DNA from 4 places in the Nonomuraea sp. NPDC059007 genome. Region 1 is predicted to be linked to each of the others. Evidence: riboswitches for the same ligand, from Rfam matches in the RefSeq annotation. Region 1 holds a riboswitch; each other region holds the start of a gene.
The links. A riboswitch is a leader RNA that binds a small molecule or an ion and turns the genes downstream of it on or off. The one in region 1 is predicted to bind thiamine pyrophosphate.

Region 1 (5,224 bases):
GCGCATGTCGGCCGTGGTGTCCTTGAGCGAGTCCGGCAGCTGGTGCACGCTCACCAGGCGCAGCCGTTCCCCCTCGATCAGCACGAAGCCGCCGGCGTCCGCGCCGGTCAGCTCGGTGAGGCTGGCGGCGATGCGGTCGAGTACGGCGGGCAGCTCCAGCTCCGAGTTGATGTCGCCGACGACGTCGTTGAGCCGGCGCACCAGCCGCTCGCGGCGCGCCACGCGCAACCTGGCGCCCTCGTCCTCCTGCGTCAGGTGGTGCACACAGACGTAGCCGGCGACGGAGCTGCCCTGGAGCAGCGCGCTGGTGTCGATCCGCACGTCCAGCAGGCTCCCGTCGCGGCGGAAACGTTTGGTGTGCAGCGAGACCTGGCCGCCGGTGCGCACGCGTTCGAGCACCGCGTTGTGCTCGGCGGTCAGCTCGGCCGGCACGATCGGGGCCCGGCGCCCGACGATCTCCGCGGCGGTCCAGCCGAACAACCGTTCGGCTGCGGGATTCCAGTGGAGCACCGTCTGATCCCGGTCGAGAGCGATGATCGCGTTGGGGGAACTGGCGAGCACGACGGCGGCGAGGTCGTCGTCACTACCTGCCCGCATGTCTCCCACATCTCCATACTGCCCGTGGCTGGGTGCTTCCGTCGGGCGATCCGTCCGATACGCTGCGGTCACGGGTTCCCAGGTGGCGAAGTGGGTGAGGGTATGTCGAGCGGTGACCTCGATGCCCTGCTCCGCGTGACCTCTTCGACCTACCGCAGCGAGGACCCGCCCGACGTCGCCTTCGGCCGCTACGACGGCGCGGTCGGCAGGCTCGTCCTCGCCGTGACCGCGCGCGGGGTCGTGACCTGCAGTTTCGACGAAGAGAACGCGGTGTTCGAGCGGGTCGCCAAGCAGTTCGGCTCCTTCATCGGGCCCGACGCCGCCCGGCTCGACCCGGTGCGCCGCGAGCTCGACGCGTTCTTCTCCGGGCGCCTGCGCACGTTCACCACGCCGGTGGACCTCACCCTCGCCACGCCGTTCGCCAAAACGGTTCTGCAGAAGATGATGGCGGTGCCGTACGGGACGACCACGACCTACGGCGAGATCGCCGAGCGCATCGGCCGGCCGCGCGCGCTGCGTGCGGTCGGGAACGCGCTCGCCCAGAATCCCGTCTGCGTGATCGTCCCGTGTCACCGGATCGTGCAGGCCGACGGCGAACTCGGCGACTACGCCGGAGGCGCCGCCGCCAAGCGCCACCTCCTGACCGTCGAGAGCCGCTGACTCACTTCACCGCCGCCCGCCCGCGCGACCGGCTGAGCAGTCCGATCAGCAGCGTCACCAGCGCCGCCACGATGGCGCCGCCGAGCGCGCCGTTCATCCACGGCTGGCGTACGGCATCGCGCAACGGCAGCCAGATCGCGTCCCATGCCGCGACCGTCGGCGTGCTCGTGGTCACCCAGTAGGCGGCGAAGCCCAGCGCCCACGGGATCAGCATCGACCAGCGGGCCGGCGCGTTCTCCGCGGTGTTCCACCGGGTGCCGCCGCCCAGCAGGAAGTAGTCGACCGCGAGCACCGCGAACATCGGCACGAAGACCGCGCCGATCACCCCGAGGAAGGCGCCGTAGGAGGTGACGTCGACGGCCAGCGCGATCGCGACCGTCAGCACGCCGATGGCGGTGGAGAAGATCCGCCGGTCCACCCTCGGCATGAGGTTCTGCAGGGAGACGGTCGTGGAGTACACGTTCGCGAACGACTGGTCGGTCTCGCGCAGCACCAGGATGGCGAAGAACAGCGCGCCCAGCGGCGCCGCCACGAACGGCGCGAACACCGCGGTGGAGTCGGCCGCGACCGCCGAGGCCCCGGCCAGCGCGACCGCGTAGACGCCCAGGCCCAGGCAGGCGATCTGGGCCAGCGTGTAGCCGCCCACGACGCCGGTGAAGGCGGCCCTGCTGGAGCGCGAGTGCCGCGCGAAGTCGGCGGCCAGCGGCACCCACGAGATCGACAGCGCGATCACGTAGTCGACGGCCGGGGCGAACGCGGTCCAGTCGCCACCGGTCTGGGGCGGCGCCTTGCCCAGGAAGTCCACGGCGAACCAGACCATCGCGATGATCACGCCGATCGTGACGTACCTGCGCAGCAGCCTGATCGCGCCCAGCGGCCAGATCGTCAGCGCCGTGGTGATCGCTCCGGCGACCAGCACCCAGACGGCGTACGGCACCGCCGTACCGAAGATGGCCATCGCGCCGTTGGAGATGACCCAGAGCTCGAACGCGCCCCAGCCGATCATCTGGACGATGTTGAGCACGGTCGGGATGTAGGACAGCTTGGCGCCGAACAGCCCGCGCAGCAGGACCATCGCCGGTTTGCCCGTCTGGGTGCCGGGGATGGCCGACAGGCCCACCATGGCGGTGCCGATCAGGCTGCCGACCGCGGTGGCGGTGAGCGCCGCCGCCAGGCTCAGCGGCGCGTCGCCGAGGGGGTTGAGCAGCAGCAGCGCGCCGGAGAAGCCCAGCAGGCTGACCGCGAGGTTGGCCCACAGCGCGCCCTGGTCGAGCACGCCGAGGGTTTTCGGCGTGGCCCCGTCCAGGGTCAGGGCCACCTCCGAGTGGTGGGGGTCATCAGAGTGGTGTGATCCATCGACGACACGCGTCATCGTGAACGCTCCCTACGCCGGCATTACCCGGTCAGGTTCATGCGGTCGGCAATGCGTGGGGATTGCCCTCTCAGCCCGGCCGTGCCCGAGCTCCCGCGCTTATGTAAGTTTCAGGCGGATTATGCCATTCGCCCGGCAGGTGGCAAGACACCGGGCGGTCCTGAGGCCTGGGAGAATGGGTACATGACGGTTCCCGAGATCGAGGCCAAGGACGTGCCCGCGGGCGCGTACCTGCTGGACGTGCGTGAGCAGGGCGAGTGGGTGGCGGGGCACGCGCCCGACGCCGTGCACATCCCCATGGGCGAGCTGCAGTCCCGTCTCGACGAGGTGCCCGCCGGGCAGCCCGTGTACGTGGTGTGCCGGGTGGGCGGTCGTTCGGCGCACGCGGCGGCCTGGCTCAACCATGTCGGCCGCGAGGCGGTCAACGTGGGCGGCGGCATGCAGTCGTGGGAGGCGGCCATGCGGCCGATGGTGAGCGAGAGCGGCCAGGAGCCGTTCGTGGCCTGACCCCCGAATGCCAGGTCCGACCGCCGCCAGCATCGGGAGGGCGGCCGGGAGAGCATCGGAGCATGGGATACGAGATCAGCGCCATCGACCCGGTGATCGTGCGCGAGCTGCTCCGGGCGGACGACGCGGGCCGGGCGCCCCGCTTCAGCATCGACGAGGAGGGCGGCGCGCCGCTGCGGTGCTGCCTGCGCAAGGCGGCGGCGGGCGAGCGGATCGCCCTGGTGTCGTACGCGCCGCTGCGCCGCTGGGCCGCCGAGACCGGCGCCGACCCCGGGCCCTATGACGAGCTGGGGCCCATTTTCGTCCACGCCGAGCCGTGCGAGGGACCCGGCACGACCGCTTGGCCCGCCGCCCACACCGCCCAGCGGGTCCTGCGTGCCTACACCGCCGACGGGCGCATCCACGGCGGCCGTCTCCTGCCCGAGGGCGCCGACCCCGAGGTGGCGCTCAAGGAGGTGTTCTCCGATCCCGAGGTGGCGTTGGTGCACGTTCGGGCGGTCGAGTACGGCTGCTTCCAGTTCGCCGCCCACCGGGCTACTTGAGCAGGCGCGACAGACGGCGGTCGGCGAGCGGCTTGCCGCCCGTCTGGCAGGTCGGGCAGTACTGCAGCGAGGAGTCGGCGAACGAGACCTCCCTGATGGTGTCGCCGCACACGTCGCAGGGCTGCCCGGCCCGGTTGTGCACGCGCAGGCCCGACTTCTTCTCCGCCTTCAGGTCCTTGGCCGCCACCCCGTGCGCCCGCTCGACCGCCTCGCGCAGCGTGGCGACGATCGCCTCGTGCAGATCGGCCACCTGCGCGTCGGTCAGCGAGGCCGCGATCTTGAACGGGGACATCTTGGCCGCGTGCAGCACCTCGTCGGAGTAGGCGTTGCCGATGCCCGCGATCACCTTCTGGTCGCGCAGAAGACCTTTGATCTGGGTACGGTTGCCACCCACGATCCCCTTCAGCACGTCCACGGTGAAGGTGTCGGCCAGCGGGTCGGGGCCGAGCGAAGCGATACCCGGCACTTCATCCGGATTTTTCGTGACATAGACGGCCAGGCGCTTCTGCGTGCCCGCCTCCGTCAGCTCGAACCCGGGGGCCAGGCCCTCGTCGTCGGGCGCCAGCCGTACCCGGACCGCCAGCGGGCCCTTGCCCGGACGGACCGGCTTCGCGCCCGAGAGGTCGTCCTTCCAGCGCAGCCACCCGGCGCGCGCCAGATGGATGATCAGGTGCAGACCGTCACAGTCGAGGTCGAGGAACTTGCCGTGCCGCGCCACGCCGGTCACGGTGAGCCCGCCGAGCGCGCTGACAGGCGGATCGAAAGTCTTGAGCGCCTGGAAGGCGACCACGTCGACGGCCAGGATCGTCCGGCCCACAGCCCGCTCACGCAGGAAATCGGTGAGCGACGCCACTTCTGGAAGTTCGGGCATGCATCCAGATTATGGTCCACAGGCTGTGGAAAACACGGCGCTAGGGTCAAGGTATGAACGTGACGATCGCCGAAGAAGTCCTCCTTCTCGCCCACAGCGAAGAAGAGGGCAAGCAGCTCATCCCCGGCACCCAGCTGGACACCGCGCTGGGCGGCGCCATCCTCGCCGAGCTGGCGATCAACGACCGGCTGGAACTCTCGGACAAGAAGGTGTCCGTCAAGAACGCCGCCCCGCTCGGCGACCCCGAACTCGACGCCGTCCTCGCCCGCATGGCCGAGGACGGCAAGGCCCGCCGCCCGGTGTGGTGGGTGCAGAAGCTGTACTCCGGCAAACTCCGCAAGCGTCTTCTGGAACGGCTGGCCGCCGCCGAAGTCCTGAGCGAGGAGCGGGCCAAGGTGCTCGGCCTGTTCCCCACGTCCCGCTGGCCCGAGGTGGACGGACGGGTCGAGGCCGAGATCCGCGCCCGGGTCGCCGCCGTGCTGGGCGGCGCCGAACCCGACGCGCGCACCGCCGTCCTGATCGCGGTCCTGCACGCCGCCAACGTGGACCGCAAGGCTTTCCCGGGGGCCGACAGGAAGCGGGTCAAGGAGATCGCCGAGGGACAGTGGGCGGGCGACGCGGTGGCCAAGACCATCGCCGCCATCAACTCGGTCATCTTGATCACGGCCACCACGG
Region 2 (5,224 bases), on a different contig from region 1:
ACTGGTCCTCCCAGCGGAACTCGAAGCGGGCGTCCGACAGCGCGTCGTCCCACTCCTGCGCCCGGGGGTGCCCCTTGGCGAGGTCGGCGGCATGGGCCGCGATCTTGTAGGTGATGACGCCGGTCTTGACATCGTCCTTGTCCGGCAGGCCCAGATGCTCCTTGGGGGTGACGTAGCAGAGCATGGCGGTGCCGTACCAGCCGATCATCGCGGCGCCGATGCCCGAGGTGATGTGGTCGTAGCCCGGCGCGACGTCGGTCACCAGCGGGCCCAGCGTGTAGAACGGGGCGTCGTCGCAGATCTCGCGCTGCAGGTCCACGTTCTCCTTGATCTTGTGCATGGGCACGTGGCCGGGCCCCTCGATCATGACCTGCACGTCGTGCGCGCGGGCGATCTTCGTCAGCTCGCCCAGCGTGCGCAGCTCAGCGAACTGCGCCTCGTCGTTGGCGTCGGCGATCGAGCCGGGCCGCAGGCCGTCCCCGAGCGAGAAGGCCACGTCGTAGCTCGCCAGCAGCTCGCACATCTCCTCGAAGTGCTCGTAGAGGAAGCTCTCCCGGTGGTGGGCCAGGCACCACGCCGCCATGATCGAGCCGCCGCGCGAGACGATGCCGGTCTTGCGCCGCGCGGTCAGCGGCACGTACGCCAGCCGTACCCCCGCGTGCACGGTCATGTAGTCGACGCCCTGCTCGCACTGCTCGACCAGCGTGTCCCGGTAGACCTCCCACGACAGGTCGGCCGCCACGCCGCCGACCTTCTCCAGCGCCTGGTAGATCGGGACGGTCCCGATCGGCACCGGCGCGTTCCTGATGATCCACTCGCGGGTGGTGTGAATGTTGCGGCCGGTGGACAGGTCCATCACGGTGTCGGCGCCCCACCGGGTGGCCCAGGTCATCTTCTCCACCTCCTCGGAGATCGAGGAGGCGACCGCGGAGTTGCCGATGTTGGCGTTGATCTTCACGTGGAAGTTGCGGCCGATGACCATCGGCTCGCTCTCCGGATGGTTGACGTTGGCCGGGATGATCGCCCGACCGGCCGCCACCTCCTTGCGCACGAACTCGCCGCTCACTCCTTCCCTGACCGCGACGAACTCCATCTCCTTGGTGACCACGCCCCGCCGCGCGTAGGCGAGCTGGGTCACCGGCGCCCCGGTGGCCCGCAGCGGCTTGCGCCCGTCGCCGGGGAAGACCTCGGTGTTCGCGCGGGCCCAGGCCTGCTGCTCCTTGAAGCCGTCGTCGATGGGCCGCACCTGGCGGCCGCCGTAGCGGGCGACGTCGCCGCGTTCGAGCACCCACACCTCCCGCGACCGCGGCAGGCCCCGCGTGATGTCGGGGTTGTCCGGCCCGGAGGTGTCGTACAGCTCCACCGACGTCCCGTTCGACAGGTGCACCCGCCGCATGGGGACCCGCAGATCACCGAGATGGATCTTGGAAAAGCGCGCGTCACTCATCGCGCAAACTCCCTTCGCCGGCATTACCCGGATCAGGTTCTGGCGGTCGGCGGCTGCTCCAGCCGTCCTCTCAGCCCGTTGCACCGGGCTCCCGCGTTCGGACCGCGCCACCGTACCCCGGCGACCCGGGGTACGCACAAGACCCTTTACAGCGGCGGCTCGTCGATCCGCCGCCTCTCCTCGTAGACCGTCGTCGTACGGCGCGCGTGCGGGTCCTCGTAGATCGGCTCCTCGATCACCCTGCGGGTAACGTGCATCCGGTACAGACCGAACAGCAACCCGGCCAGACCACCGATCATGAGGACGACGCCGATCACATTGATGTCAAGACCGGCGAGGTCGAACTCGACCGCCCAGGTCAGGATCGCGCCGAGCATGATGAGGATGATGCCTCCGGCGATTGTCATAATGCACCTCCAGAGGAAACACCTATCCCCATGTCGAAGAACAAACCTGTCGTCGTGATCGGGCTCATGGGCTCGGGCAAGACGACCGTCGGCAAACTGCTGGCCCGCGAGCTGGGCGTGCCGCTCAGCGACAGCGACCCGTACCTGCGCGGACGCTACGGCGCCAGCGCCGCCGAGATCGCGAAGGCGGAGGGCGCGGACGTGCTGCACCGGAGGGAGGCCGAGCACGTGCTCCACGCGCTGACCGAGCCGCCCCAGGTGATCGCGGCGGCGGCCAGCACCGTGGAGGACCCGCGGGTACGCGAGGCGCTGCGCGCGGCCTTCGTGGTCTGGCTGGACGCCCCCGACGAGATCCTGGCCCAGCGGATGCGCTCGTCCGACCACCGCCCGGAGTTCTCGCCCTCCGCCATGCGGGCGCGGCGCGGGCCGTACTTCCTGCAGCTCGCCGACCTGCGGCTCGACGTCTCCACGGCCACCCCGGAAAACACGGCGACAACCATTTACGAGGCTCTATAAATTAGGGAAATGTTCGCGAACAAACCCACCCTCGCCGGTGACCGGGTGACCCTCGTACCCGTCGGGCCCGAGCACGTCGAGGGCCTGATCGAGCTGTGCGACGACCCCGAGGTCGCCCGGCTCACGGGCTCCCACACCCACGACGGGATCTCCCCCAAGGCGGCCCTGGAGTGGTACACCACGCGACGCGACCACGAGGACCGGCTCGACCTGGCCATCATGGCCGCGGACGGGTACGTCGGCGAGGTCGTGCTCAACGAGCTCGACAAGGACAACCTGTCGTGCAACCTGCGCATCGCGCTGGTCGGCGCGCGGGCGTTCGGCAAGGGTTACGGCACCGAGGCCATCCGCCTGGTGCTCGGCCACGCCTTCGCCACGACCCCTCTGCACCGCATCGAGCTGGGCGTATACGATTTCAACGACCGCGCCAAGCACGTCTACGAGAAGGTCGGCTTCGTGCGGGAGGGCGTGCAGCGTGACGCGCTGCTGTGGGAGGGACAGTGGTACGACTCGGTGACGATGTCCGTGCTGCGGACGGAGTGGAAACCCCTGTCATAATGATCATGACGCACGGGTCCCTCGAGGCGCGCGAGGGACCTGTGGCGTTGCCGCTGCCAACCAATTCCGCGTTGTGCGCATCTAAGGGGCAGTGACGATGCGCTTGGTGCCCGGTGACCCCGAACGGCTTGGCGGCTACTGGCTGGCCGGCCGGCTCGGCGCGGGCGGCCAGGGCGTCGTCTACGACGCCTACGACGCCGAGGGCCGCCGCTTCGCGGTGAAGGTCCTGCACGGCGGGCTGAGCGGGCAACTGGCCAAGGAGGCGGCGGCGACCGGCCGGGTGGCCTCCTTCTGCACCGCCCGCGTGGTCGAGGCCAGGCTGGACGCCGAGCGGCCGTACATCGTCAGTGAGTTCGTCGAGGGCCCCAACCTGCGCCAGGCGCTCGAACGCCACGGCCCCTACTCCGGCGACTCCCTGCTCAGGCTGGCCGTCGCGCTGGCCACCGCGCTGGCCGCCGTCCACAGCTCGGGCGTGGTGCACCGCGACCTCAAGCCGGAGAACGTGCTGCTCGGTCCGGACGGGCCGCGGGTGATCGACTTCGGCGTCGCGCGTACCACCGACGGGGCGAGCACGAGCTTCATCGGCGGCACCCCCACCTACATGGCGCCCGAGGTCTTCACCGGCCGCCGCGCCGGGCCGCCCGCCGACGTGTTCGCCTGGGGCGGGGTGGTGCTGTTCGCCGCCACCGGCGAGGACCCGTTCCAGGCCGAGAGCCTCGGCGGCGTCATGCACCGGGTGCTCACGGTCGACCCCGACCCCGGCGACGTGGCCGAGCCGCTGCGCTCGCTGGTCGCCCGCGCGCTGGCCAAGGACCCCGCCGCGCGCCCGACCGCCCCCGAACTGCTGCTCGGGCTGCTGGGCAGCGCGGAGCCGAGCGCCGGCGCGGAGCTGGCGGCCGAGGTCAAGCCGCCGGACGGCCTCGGCGGCGAGCGGCCGCTGGGCGAGGTCGCCGAGGAGGTCTACGCCGCGCTCACCCCCGAGCAGCAGCGCGCCGTGCCCGGCCTGCTGCTGCGGATGCTCGACGGCGAGACGCTCCGCCGCATCCCGCGCGACGAGGCCGAGGACCTCGGCGTGCTGGCCCACTTCGCGGAGGCCGGTCTCCTGGTACGGCGCAGCCTCAAGGTCGCCCCCGAGGACACCGAGACCGGCAGGCTCGTGGCCGTCTCCGACGACCTGGTCGCCCCGGCCAGCGCCGCGCTCTACCACGCCTGGCCCAGGCTGCGCTCCTGGGTGGCCGACGACCGCGACGGCCTGGCCGTGCACGGCAGGCTGCGCGGCGCCGCCCTCCACTGGCAGGCCCACCGCCGCCGCGCCGCCGACCTCTACCACGGCAGCGCCCTGGACACCGCGCTCGGCTGGGCCGCCACCACCCGCCGCCACCTGGACCTCAACGCCCTCGAACGCGACTTCCTCGACCGCAGCGCCGCGCAGGCCAGGCGGCGCGGGCGCCGGCGCGGGCTGGCCCTGGCCGCGATGGCGGCGCTGCTGGCGGTCGCCGTCTCGGCGTCGGTGCTGGCCGTACGGCAGAGCCAGGACCTCAGCGAGCAGCTCGCGCAGGCCAACGCGCGGGCGGTGGCGGCCAGGGCGGAGGCGATGCGCGCGACGGACCCGCGGGCGGCGATGCGGCTGAGCGTGGCGGCCTGGAGCCTGTCGCCGGTCTTCGAGGCCAGGACCGCGCTGCAGCATTCGCTGGCCCAGCCGGAGGTGAGCGTGTTCACCGATCCGGAGATCGTGCCGTCGGCCGCCTACCACCTGGCCTTCGACGGCAAGAGCCTGCTCAAGCGGGCCGGCGACCAGGTCGTCACCTGGGACATCGCCACCGGCAGGGCGACCGGCAGGGCCAGGGTGCCGGGCGGGCAGGTCGAGGCGATCAGCGACGACGGCGCCAGGGCGGCAGTCTCCGACGGCTCGACGGTACGCACGGTCGAGCTGGCCACGGGCAGGCAGGTCGGCGCCGCCCGCCCGCAGGGCGACGCGGTGGAACTGCTGGCCGGTGGCCGCTTGCTGGCCCTGTCCGCCGGGGGCAGGACCGAGCTCTACCCCGCCGACGGCGCGCCGCTGCCGCTCGATCTGACGGGCCGGACCTACGCCGTCTCCCGCGACGGCCGCTGGGCCGCGCTGGGCTCCGCCGAGGACGGCGGCCGGGCCGAGCTGTGGGACCTGCGCTCCCGCAAGCGCACCGCCACCGTGCAGGTGGACGTGCCGGTCGCCAAGAGCGGGGCGGAGCTGCCACTGGCCTTCAGCCCGGACGGCTCCCAACTGGCCGTCACCGGCTCCACGGGGATCACGCTCGTC
Region 3 (5,224 bases), on a different contig from region 1:
GTCCGGGTGGTAGGACCACAGCTGGGTCTCGGTGGGCTCGTCGGTGGCGGTGAACAGCACGCTCTCGCCGTCCACCGACCGCACCTCGAGCAGGTTCAGGCCGGGCGGGGTGACGGGCCGCCCGCCGTACAGGAGGGTGCGGGTGTCGTCGCGGTCGTCGCTCGTGAGCCACACCCCCTTCCCGGTACGGCGCGGCAGCCCCGGCACCAGCGTCACCCAGGCGGCGTCACGCCGCTCGTCCAGGAGTTCCGTCCGCCCGGTGGCGGGATCGACGGCGAGAAGCCGGACCCGGCGCTGGTCGCGGCTCTGCACGCCGGCGTAGGGCCCGTGGGTGTCCCAGCCCGCGGCGGTCAGGTACTCGTCGTCGGCCTCGACCCGGATCCTCGTCCCGTCGAGATCGACGATCCACAACGTCACGTCGGCGTTGGCGGTCCCCACGGCCGGATACGGGAAGGAGCGCGACGGCCGCGACGGATCGGACGGATCGGCGAGATGCCAGCGCTGGACGGGCGCGGTGTCCACCCGCGCCACCAGCAACCGCTGCCCGTCGGGCGCCCACCAGAAGCCTTCGCGCCGCCCGATCGAATCGGGCGCGACGTACTCGGGCAGCCCCCACGTCACCTCCGGCCCGTCGGGCTCGGCCACGGCCCGGTCGCCGTCGCCGTCCACGCCGATGACCCGGAGCGCGCCCGCGCTGACGTAGGCGATGCGCTCGCCTGTGGGGTCGGGGCGGGGGGCGCGCACCGGCTCGGCCGTGGGCAGCGCTCCGCCGGCCGTGCACAGCTGCCCGTCGCGCTCGAAGGCCAGGACCCGGCCGTCGTCGTCGGCCGCGTACGCGGTGATGCCGGGCCCCGCGACCAGGCGTTCCTCACCCTGGGCATGAGCCCACAAGCTGCTGTCACGCAGGAAGAAAACGGTACGCCCGTCGGCGGAGACGGTGAAGGAGGACGGCCGGCCGAGCGTGAACCGCTCGGTGCGCGCGAGCTGGCTGAGAAAGGTCATGAACGCAGCATGGCCGCCCCCGTGATCACGGGAAGCGGCCCTCTCCATCTTCATTCTACCAGGCTCGTGTCTCCCAGCGACTCCAGCAAGGTGCGCAGCAGCCCGGCCAGCTGATCGCGCTCGGCGGGACCGAGGGCGGCCAGCAGGCGTTCCTCGTTGTCCACGTGCGCCCCGACGAGCCGGTCGACCAGCTCCAGCCCCTGCGGCGTGAGCCGGATCCGCACCGATCTGCGGTCGCCGCTGGCCCTGACGCGTTCGACGAGGTCCTTGGCCTCCATGCGGTCGATCCGGTTGGTGATGGCGCCCGAGGTGACCATGGCCGCCTTGAGCAGTTCCCCCGCGCTCAGCTCGTACGGCGCGCCGGACCTGCGCAGCGTGGCCAGCACGTCGAACTCCCATCGCTCCAGCCCGTGCTCCTGGAAGAACGTCTTGAGCTCGCCCCCGAACAGCAGGCTGAGCCGGGAGACCCGGCCGATGATCCCCATCGGGGAGGGGTCGATGTCGGGGCGTTCCCTCTTCCACTGGGCCAGCAGCATGTCCACCGCGTCGCTCATGGCGAAACCTCTTAACGTTCACAGATTTAGCGTTAACAGACTTGACGTTCACACAATAAAGTGGTGATATCTCAACGTTAAGATTATCAATGAGAGGTGATCGGCGTGTCCATCGTCACGCGAGAAGAGGTCTCACTGAAGGAATGGCTGGCCGTGGCGGCCGTGGCCGTGGGCACGTTCGCCATGGTCACCGTGGAGCAGTTGCCCGTCGGCCTGCTCACCGCCATCGGCGGCTCCTTGGACATCTCCGAGGGCGCCGCCGGGCTCATGGTGACCGTGCCCGGCCTGGTCGCCTCCGCCACCGCGCCCCTGCTGCCCGTGGCGATCGGGCGGCTGGACCGGCGTACCGTGCTGATCGGGTTGCTCAGCCTGATGGTGGTGGCCAACGCGGTCTCCGTGGTCGCGCCCAACTTCGGCGTCATGCTGGCCTCCCGGTTCCTGGTCGGCATCGGGATCGGCGGGTTCTGGGCGCTCGCGGCGGGCATCGCCGTACGGCTGGTGCCGGAACGTCACGTCGCGCGGGCCACCTCGCTGGCCTTCGGCGGTGCGACCGCGGCGAACGTGCTCGGCGTCCCGGCCGGGACGCTCATCGGCGGGCTCACCGACTGGCGGGTCGCCTTCGCCGCCGTCGGCGTGCTGGCCCTGCTGGTGGTCGGCGCGCTGCTGTGGCTGCTGCCGAGGATTCCCGCCACCGCCCCCGTCCGCCTGCGCGAACTGCCGCGCCAGTTCCGCAATCCGGTCGTCCGCGCCGCCGTCATCTCCACGTTCCTCGTGGTCAGCGGCCAGTACGCGGCCTTCACCTTCATCAGCCCGATCCTGCAGAACGTCTCCGGCGTGCCCGCCGACCTGATCGGCCCGGTCCTGCTCGGCTTCGGCGTCGCCGGAGTCGTCGGCACCTTCGTCGGCTCGTCCTGGGACGTCAGGCGCCGGGTCGTCACGCTGAGCGCGACCCTGGCCGTGATCATGGTGATCTTCCCGCTGGCCGGCACCACGCCGGTGACCGGTTCGATCCTGCTGCTGATCTGGGGCCTGGCCTACGGCGGCGCCCCCGTGGCCGTGCAGACCTGGATCCTGAAGGGCGCCGGAGCCTCGGCCGAGGCGGCGACCGCGCTGAACACCACCGTCTTCAACCTGGCCATCGCCTTCGGCGCCGCGTTCGGCGGGATCGTGGCCGACAACCTGGCCATCACCGGCGCCCTCTGGTTCGGCGCCCTCCTGATGGGACTCACCGCATTGGCGGCTGTTACTGTGAGCGCGCGACGCGGGGTGCCCGACAAGGGCTGAGATCCAAACCCGTCGAACCTGATCTAGTTCGGACTAGCGAAGGGACTGTCGTGTTCACCGACGACGCCTGGACCCAAACCGCCGGCCTGCTGCGGGCCATCCACGAGCATCCGTTCAACACCGCCCTGGGCGACGGCACGCTCTCCCGCGAGCGCTTCGCCTTCTACATCGTCCAGGACGCCCGCTACCTGGAGGCGTTCGCCAAGGCCCTGGCCACCGCGGCCGTCAGGGCGGCGGACCCGGACGAGATGGCCTTCTGGTCGCAGGCCGCCCACGACGCCATCGCCGCCGAGCGCACCCTCCACGAGGGCTACATCGAGCAGTACGGCCTGACGGCCGCCGACCTGACCGGCGTGCCCACCTCGCCCACGGCCCTCGGCTACTCCTCCTGGCTGCAGGCCACCGCGCTGTCGGCGCCGTACCCGGTGCTGGCGGCGGCGGTGCTGCCCTGCTTCTGGATCTACGAGGACGTCGGCACCGCGCTGGTGGGCCGCAGCTCCGAGACCCATCCGTACCGCGCCTGGATCGCCACCTACGCCGACCCCGAGTACGCCGCGTCGGTCACGCGGGCCAAGCAGATCACCGACCGCCTCGCCGCCGAGGCCGACCCGGCGCTCCTGGAGGAGATGCGGGCCGCCTTCGTGAAGGCGGCGGAGTTCGAGTGGATGTTCTGGGACAGCGCCTGGCAACTGGAGTCCTGGCCTACCGCGAAGTGGCTTTAGCCGCCCGGATCAGCAGCACCACGACGGCGACCGAGCCGGCGGTGGTGAGCACGAGCTTGGCCCAGCTGACGGTCGTCGCCCAGGCGGGCATGGCGCCCAGGGCCGCGGCGACCAGCGTGTGCGTGTCCACGCCGGGCAGCACCGGCTCCAGGAAGCGGGCCGTGAACACCTGGCCGGGAATGATGACGACGCCGAGCACGAGCAGGATCGGCTGGAAGATCCAGGAGAGGATCCGGCCGATCCGCCTGCCGGTCAGGTTGAGCAGCGCCAGGACCACCAGGATGACGATGATCACGATCGCCAGGCCCTCGCTGCCGGCGAAGCTGATGCCGTTCCCGGTCAGCAGTTCCAGGGGCTGGTTCTGGCGGGCCATCTCGGCCTCGGCGGCCCGCTGGGCGGCGGCGCCGTAGAAGGTCACGGAGTAGATCCCCAGCAGGAACGGGACCACGGTCAGTAGCTGGATCACCGCTGCGGCGATGCGGGCGTTCATGGATGTCTCCTCGTTTTTGAACTTAGTAAAACTGTAGGACGTAGTTGAACTAAGTGCAATACGATGGCGGCATGTCGCTGACCAAGGAGCAGATCGTCCTGGCCGCCGTCGAGGTCCTGGACGCCGAGGGCGTGGCCGGCCTGAACATGCGGCGGCTCGGCGCCCAGCTCGACTCGGCCGCGACCGCCATGTACTACCACGTCAAGAGCAAGGACCGGCTCGTCGAGCTGGCCGCCGACCACGTCTTCGGCGAGATCCGGCTGCCCGACTCAGCCGCCATGGGCTGGCGCGAGGCCGCCGCCGAACTCGCCCGCGGCGCCCACGAGATGATCGTCCGCCACTTCTGGCTGATCCCGGCCATGAGCACCCATGTCATCTACGGCCCCAACAAGGCCCGCTACGACGAGCACTGCCTGGCCGTCCACGAGACGGCCGGCTTCGGCGCCGCCGACGCCGACCGGGTCGCCGCGTCGATCCTGATGTTCGTGATCGGCGCCGCGCAGGGGGAGGCGGCCGAGTCCGCCCTGCGCGCGAAGGTACGCCGCGCGGGCGCCGACGAGGAGAAGCGGATGGACGAGGCGATGGCGGAGATGGTCGAGACCGCCCAGCGCTTCCCCCGCCTGCGGGCCCGCCTGGAGCCGGACTACCCCACCGGCGGCGACGCCTTCGAGTTCGGCCTCTCGTCGCTGCTCGACGGCCTCTTCGCCCGCCTGGCTTGACCTCAACCATGCTGGAGGTTGAAGGGTAGGGGGCATGAGAGCCATTCATGTGCGCGAGTTCGGCGGCCCTGAAGTCCTGACGCCCGTCGAGGTGCCCGACCCGGTCCCCGGCGCGGGCGAGCTGGTCGTCGACCTGGCCGTCGCCGACGTCATCTATCTGGACACCCTGCTGCGCGCCGGTTGGGGCGCTGACTACTTCCCCCGCGACCTTCCCTACGTGCCCGGCGGCGGCGGAGCGGGCGTGGTGTCGGCCGTGGGCGCGGGCGTCGACCCGTCCTGGGTCGGGCGGCGGGTGGTGGCCAGGTCGTCCACCGGCTACGCCGAGCGGATCGTCGCCGCCGCCGGCGAGGTGGTCGAGATCCCGGACGGGCTGGGATTCCGGGAGGCGGCGGCCGTACTGCATGACGGGGTGACGGCGCTGCTGCTCGCCCGCGACGGGGCGATCGTTAAGGG
Region 4 (5,224 bases), on a different contig from region 1:
GCGTGGGTGACGAGCGTGTCGATGAGCGGCGGCGTCTCATGCACCAGCGACGACGGCGGCGGCACGCTGTCGTGCACGTGCCGGTAGGCCACCGACATGGGCGTCTCGCCGTCGTAGGGCTGCTGCCCGGTGACCAGCTCGAACAGCATGATCCCCGCGGCGTAGACGTCACTGCGCACGTCGGCGCCGCCGGTCGTCACCTGCTCGGGCGACATGTAGCCGATCGTGCCGATCATCACGCCGGTACGGGTCTGGTTCGTGGCCTCGATGGCGCGGGCCAGGCCGAAGTCCACGACCTTGACCCGGCCGTCGTCGGTCAGCAGGACGTTCTCCGGCTTGACGTCGCGGTGGACCATCCCGCTCTGGTGGGCGGCGCCGAGCGCGGCGAGCACCGGGATCATGATCTCCAGGGCCTCGCGGGCGGGCAGCCTGACCCGCTCGCGCAGGATGTCGCGCAGCGTCTTGCCCGGCACGTACTCCATCGACAGGTAGACGATGTCGCCGTCGGTGCCCTGGTCGAAGACGTGCACGACGTTGGGATGGGAGAGGCTGGCCACGGACTTGGCCTCGCCGATGAACCGGCGCACGAACGCGGGGTCCTCGGCCAGCGAGCGGTGCATGACCTTCAGCGCTACCGTGCGGTCGAGCCTGACGTCGAGCGCGAGGTAGACGGTCGCCATCCCGCCCCGGGCGATCCGGGACTCGATGCGATAGCGCCCGTCGAGCAGTCGCCCGACGAGAGGGTCCGCGGTCGTCGTGTCCACGTGGCCGAGTTTACGGTCGTTTTGCCACTGGAGGGGCCTGACCATCCGAAACCGATGCCATTACGTGGCACTCCGTCGTCACTAAGGGTGCATGGGCGAGGACGCTTCAGCATAGCGGCGGCGGGGGATGCGCCCGGCCCGGCGCGCCATCAGGCCGGCCTGAACGGCCTGCTTCATCGCCGCGGCCATGAGCTCGGGCCGCTGCGCCCTGGTCACCGCGGTGGCCAGGAGCACCGCGTCACAGCCCAGCTCCATGGCGAGTGCGGCGTCGCTGGCGGTGCCGATCCCGGCGTCCAGGATGACCGGCACGGAGGCGGCCTCGACGATGAGCTCGATGTTGTGCGGGTTGCGGATGCCGAGCCCGGAGCCGATGGGCGCGCCGAGCGGCATGACCGCCGCGCATCCGGCCTGCTCCAGGCGGCGGGCCAGAGCGGGGTCGTCGCCGATGTAGGGCAGCACCACGAACCCGTCGGCCACCAGCCGCTCCGCCGCGTCGAACGTCTCGATCGGGTCGGGCAGCAGCGTGCGCTCGTCGGCGATGACTTCGAGCTTGACCCAGTTGGTGCCGAGCGCCTCGCGGGCCAGCCGGGCGGTCAGGACCGCCTCGCCCGCGGTGAAGCACCCCGCGGTGTTGGGCAGCACCTTGATGCCGCGCTCGCGCAGCACGTCGAGCACGGAACCGGGCGCCGACGGGTCGAGCCGCCGCATCGCCACCGTGGTCAGCTCGGTGCCCGAGGCGGCCAGCGCCTGGTCGAGCACCTCCAGCGAGGGGGCGCCGCCGGTGCCCATGATGAGGCGGGAGGCGAACTTCTCCCCGCCGATGATCAGCTCATCCACCCTGCACCGCCGTCAGCACCTCGACCCGGTCGCGGTCGGCCAGCGCCGTGGTCTCCCACGAGCTGCGCGTGACCACCTCGTCGTTCACGGCCACCGCGACGCCCTTGGTGGCTTCGGTCAGCGTCCGTACGGCCTGCGCCACCGTCGTCCCGCGGGGCACCTCATGCGCGGCCCCATTGATCGTCACATTCATGAAATATCCCCCTTCGGGATGAAAATTCGGGTTGGTTCTGGAGGCGGTGGACCTAGGGCGTGAACCGGGCGGGCGAGCACAAGGACGACAGCTCGCGCTCCTCGCCCATGAGGACGGCGGCCGTGAGCGGGGCCAGCAGCACCCCGCCCCGGTGATGCCCGGTGGCCACCAGCAGCCCCGGCTCAGCACCCGGCCCGATGAGCGGCAGGTTGTCCGGCGTGCCGGGCCGCAGCCCCGCCACCACCTCCGCCAGCTCCAGCTCGGTCACCCCCGGCACCAGCTCGCGGGCGTCGCGCAGCAGCTCGTACACCCCGCCCGCGGTCACCCGGGTGTCGAACCCCAGCTCCTCCTGCGTGGCCCCCACGACCAGCTCGCCGTCGCCGCGCGGCACCAGGTAGACGGGCAGCCCGTGCACCGTGCCCCGCACGCACCTGCCCAGGAGCGGCCGCGGCGAGCGCAGGCGCAGGATCTGCCCCTTCACCGGCCGCACCGGCACCGGGGCCAGCGCGCCGCTCCACGCCCCCGCCGCCAGCACCACCCGCTCGGCGCGCAGCTCCTCCCGATCCGGCTCTGGGTACGGCTCGCCGCCGGAGTCACCCGGGCTCAGCCGTACACCCTGGACGCCCTCATCGCCGCGCAGCAGCTCGCGCACCCGCGCCCGCACGATCGGGACCCCGAGGCGCTCCAAGGCGGCCAGCAGCGCGCCGGCGACCCTGCGCGGGTCCACCCAGGCGTCGCCGGGCGCCAGGAGGCCGCCGCGCACCGACGGCGCGAGCATGGGCTCCAGGCGGCGGCACTCGCGCCCGCTGAGCCGTTCGACCCGCAGGCCCAGCTTCTCCATGAAGCCCGCGGTCTCCTCCAGGACGGCCAGGTCGTCGGCGCCGAAGGCCACGTCGAGCGTGCCGTCGGCGCGGTAGTCGAGCGCCCCGGGGCCGAGGCCCGCGTCGGCGGTCAGCTCGGCGGCGAAGGCGGGCCAGCGCGCCAGCGAGGCCGCGCCCAGGCGCAGCAACGGCTCCTCGGTGAACGTGACCTCGCTCACCGGCGCGAGCATCCCCGCCGCGGCGTGGGTGGCGCCCGAGGCGGGCGCGGGGTCGACGACGGTGACGGGCCGTCCTGAGCGGGCCAGGCGCCAGGCCACGCTGAGCCCGACGACGCCGCCGCCCACGATCACGTGCATGTCCGCTCCCTACGCCGGCATGATCCGGATCAGGTGTCTTGCGGTCGAAGGCCCGATGAAGCCTTCCTCTCAGTCCGGTTAAGGCCGGACTCCCGCGCGTCTTACGGTCCCAGCCTACGGCCTCGGCAGGCACTCCCACGAATGACCCCGGTATGGTCGGAACCGTGGATCACGTGGTGGTGGTGGGAGCCGGCCTGGCCGGAGTACGCAGCGTCGAATCGCTGCGCGGGCGCGGGTTCGAAGGAAGGATCACTCTCCTCGGCGAGGAGCGGCACCGGCCCTACGACCGTCCACCCCTGTCGAAGGCGGTGCTGCTGGGCACGAGCGACGACAGCTTCGTCGACACCGACCTGGCCGCCCTGCGGGCCGACTTCCGGCCGGGCGTGGCCGCGAAGAGCCTGCGTGAGGGCGTGGTGGAGACCACCGAGGGCGAGCTGCCCTACGACGGCCTGGTGATCGCGACGGGTTCCGAGCCGATCCGGCTGCCGGGCGAGGGCCCCCAGCTGGTGCTGCGTACGCTCGACGACGCCCACGTGCTGCGGGCCGCCCTGGTGCCCGGCGCGCGGGTGGCCGTGGTGGGCGCGGGCTGGATCGGCGCCGAGGTGGCGACCGCGGCGCGCAAGGCGGGCTGCGTGGTCACCGTGATCGAGGCGGCCGGCACGCCGCTGTCGCACGCGATCGGCGAGATGGGCGCGCGCACGCTGCCCTGGTACGAGGGCGTCGACCTGCGGCTCGACACGATGGTCAGCGAGGTCGTCGAAGGCGGCGTGGAGCTGGTCGGCGGCGAGTTCGTGCCCGCGCACGTCGTGGTCTCCGGCATCGGAGCCCGCCCGGTGCTCGAATGGCTCGCCGACGCCGACATCGACCTGCACAACGGCGTCGTCACCGACGAGCACCTGCGTACCTCCCTGCCCGGCGTGGTGGCCGTCGGCGACTGCGCCAGCTGGTGGTCGCGCCGGTTCCAGACCCGGATGCGCGTCGAACACTGGGACACCGCGCTCAACTCTCCCGACGTGGCCGCCGCCACGCTGCTGGGCGAGAAGGCGGTCTACGACCCGGTGCCGTACTTCTGGTCGGAGCAGTTCGGCCACATGCTGCAATACGCCGGATATCACCCCGCGGGCGGCCGGGTCGTGTACCGCGAGGGGGAGAAGTGGTCGGCGGTGTGGCTGACCGCGGAAGATCGGATCACCGCCGTGCTGGCCGCCGACCGGCCCCGCGACCTCGTCCAGGGCCGCCGTCTCATCGAGGCTGGCGCCCGTCTTGATGTGGAACGCCTGGTAGATCCGGATGTGACCCTACGAGATTGTGTTGTTTGAGCAAGCACTCCATGTGGTAGTTGTGGTTTCGTGACGCTTTCTGTTGCACAGATCGACCGGGAGACCGACCAGCTCGTCAGCGAGTGGCTCACTCTCCCCGAAGTGGCCGCGCGCCTGGATCTCACGATCGGGCGGGCCAAGCAACTCCTCAAAGACCACAAGCTCCTCGGCGTACGGCGAGGCAGCGGCGGGCCCCAAGTGCCCGCGGTCTTCCTCGACGGAAAGGAAGTGATGAAGGGCCTGCCAGGCACGCTCACCGTGCTGCAGGACGCCGGCTACGACGAAGCCGAAGCCCTGCGCTGGCTCTTCACCCCAGATGACTCACTGCCAGGATCGCCCGTTGACGCGATCAAGGCCGGTCGGCACACAGAGGTCAAGCGGCGTGCCCAGGCCCTCGGTTTCTGAGGCCCGCCTCTACCTCTGCACCGACGGGCGGCGAGGACGCGGCGACCTGGCCGACTTCCTCGACGCCGTGCTGGCCAACGGCGTGGACATCGTCCAGTTGCGGGAGAAGGGACTCGAGGCGCGCGAAGAGCTCGCGCTGCTCGAGGTCTTCCGCGACGCCTGCGACCGGCACGGCAAACTGCTCGCCGTCAACGACCGGGCCGACATCGCCTACGCGGCCCGCCCAGACGTGCTCCACCTGGGGCAGGACGACCTTCCAGTGACGGTCGCACGAGAGATCCTCGGCGACGACATCGTCATCGGACGGTCCACCCACTCCGCCGCGGAGGCTTCCGCCGCCGCGGTGGAGCCGGGCGTCGACTACTACTGCTGCGGCCCGATCTGGCCGACGCCGACCAAGCCCGGACGCCACGCGCCCGGACCCGCGCTGCTGAGGCACGCGGCGGCGCTCGGCACGGACCGGCCGTGGTTCGGCATCGGCGGCATCGACCTGGACAACCTCGACGAGGTGCTCTCCTACGGAGTGCGC

Region 2: it holds a riboswitch for thiamine pyrophosphate, as region 1 does, so the genes downstream of both, thiC (phosphomethylpyrimidine synthase ThiC) here and ACFWY5_RS12785 (purine-cytosine permease family protein) in region 1, are expected to answer to the same signal.
Region 3: it holds a riboswitch for thiamine pyrophosphate, as region 1 does, so the genes downstream of both, tenA (thiaminase II) here and ACFWY5_RS12785 (purine-cytosine permease family protein) in region 1, are expected to answer to the same signal.
Region 4: it holds a riboswitch for thiamine pyrophosphate, as region 1 does, so the genes downstream of both, thiO (glycine oxidase ThiO) here and ACFWY5_RS12785 (purine-cytosine permease family protein) in region 1, are expected to answer to the same signal.

The regions. Positions count from the first base shown of each region.
Region 1 is NZ_JBHYJD010000006.1:320,914-326,137, forward strand. Features, by position in the region: gene ACFWY5_RS12775 (PAS domain S-box protein) at 1-597, opposite strand, end outside; gene ACFWY5_RS12780 (methylated-DNA--[protein]-cysteine S-methyltransferase) at 700-1,257, shown strand; gene ACFWY5_RS12785 (purine-cytosine permease family protein) at 1,259-2,629, opposite strand; TPP riboswitch at 2,622-2,736, opposite strand; gene ACFWY5_RS12790 (rhodanese-like domain-containing protein) at 2,813-3,136, shown strand; gene ACFWY5_RS12795 (DUF1203 domain-containing protein) at 3,199-3,678, shown strand; gene ACFWY5_RS12800 (Fpg/Nei family DNA glycosylase) at 3,671-4,549, opposite strand; gene ACFWY5_RS12805 (GPP34 family phosphoprotein) at 4,603-5,224, shown strand, end outside.
Region 2 is NZ_JBHYJD010000001.1:353,496-358,719, forward strand. Features, by position in the region: gene thiC (phosphomethylpyrimidine synthase ThiC) at 1-1,447, opposite strand, end outside; TPP riboswitch at 1,440-1,552, opposite strand; gene ACFWY5_RS01555 (DUF6458 family protein) at 1,594-1,854, opposite strand; gene ACFWY5_RS01560 (shikimate kinase) at 1,885-2,370, shown strand; gene ACFWY5_RS01565 (GNAT family N-acetyltransferase) at 2,380-2,928, shown strand; gene ACFWY5_RS01570 (protein kinase) at 3,026-5,224, shown strand, end outside.
Region 3 is NZ_JBHYJD010000017.1:202,344-207,567, forward strand. Features, by position in the region: gene ACFWY5_RS27995 (prolyl oligopeptidase family serine peptidase) at 1-1,002, opposite strand, end outside; gene ACFWY5_RS28000 (MarR family winged helix-turn-helix transcriptional regulator) at 1,053-1,556, opposite strand; gene ACFWY5_RS28005 (MFS transporter) at 1,662-2,840, shown strand; TPP riboswitch at 2,809-2,903, shown strand; gene tenA (thiaminase II) at 2,891-3,562, shown strand; gene ACFWY5_RS28015 (hypothetical protein) at 3,543-4,052, opposite strand; gene ACFWY5_RS28020 (TetR/AcrR family transcriptional regulator C-terminal domain-containing protein) at 4,124-4,771, shown strand; gene ACFWY5_RS28025 (zinc-binding dehydrogenase) at 4,806-5,224, shown strand, end outside.
Region 4 is NZ_JBHYJD010000005.1:19,968-25,191, reverse strand. Features, by position in the region: gene pknB (Stk1 family PASTA domain-containing Ser/Thr kinase) at 1-764, opposite strand, end outside; gene ACFWY5_RS09445 (thiazole synthase) at 846-1,601, opposite strand; gene thiS (sulfur carrier protein ThiS) at 1,594-1,794, opposite strand; gene thiO (glycine oxidase ThiO) at 1,847-2,971, opposite strand; TPP riboswitch at 2,961-3,077, opposite strand; gene ACFWY5_RS09430 (NAD(P)/FAD-dependent oxidoreductase) at 3,136-4,290, shown strand; gene ACFWY5_RS09425 (Rv2175c family DNA-binding protein) at 4,321-4,695, shown strand; gene thiE (thiamine phosphate synthase) at 4,673-5,224, shown strand, end outside.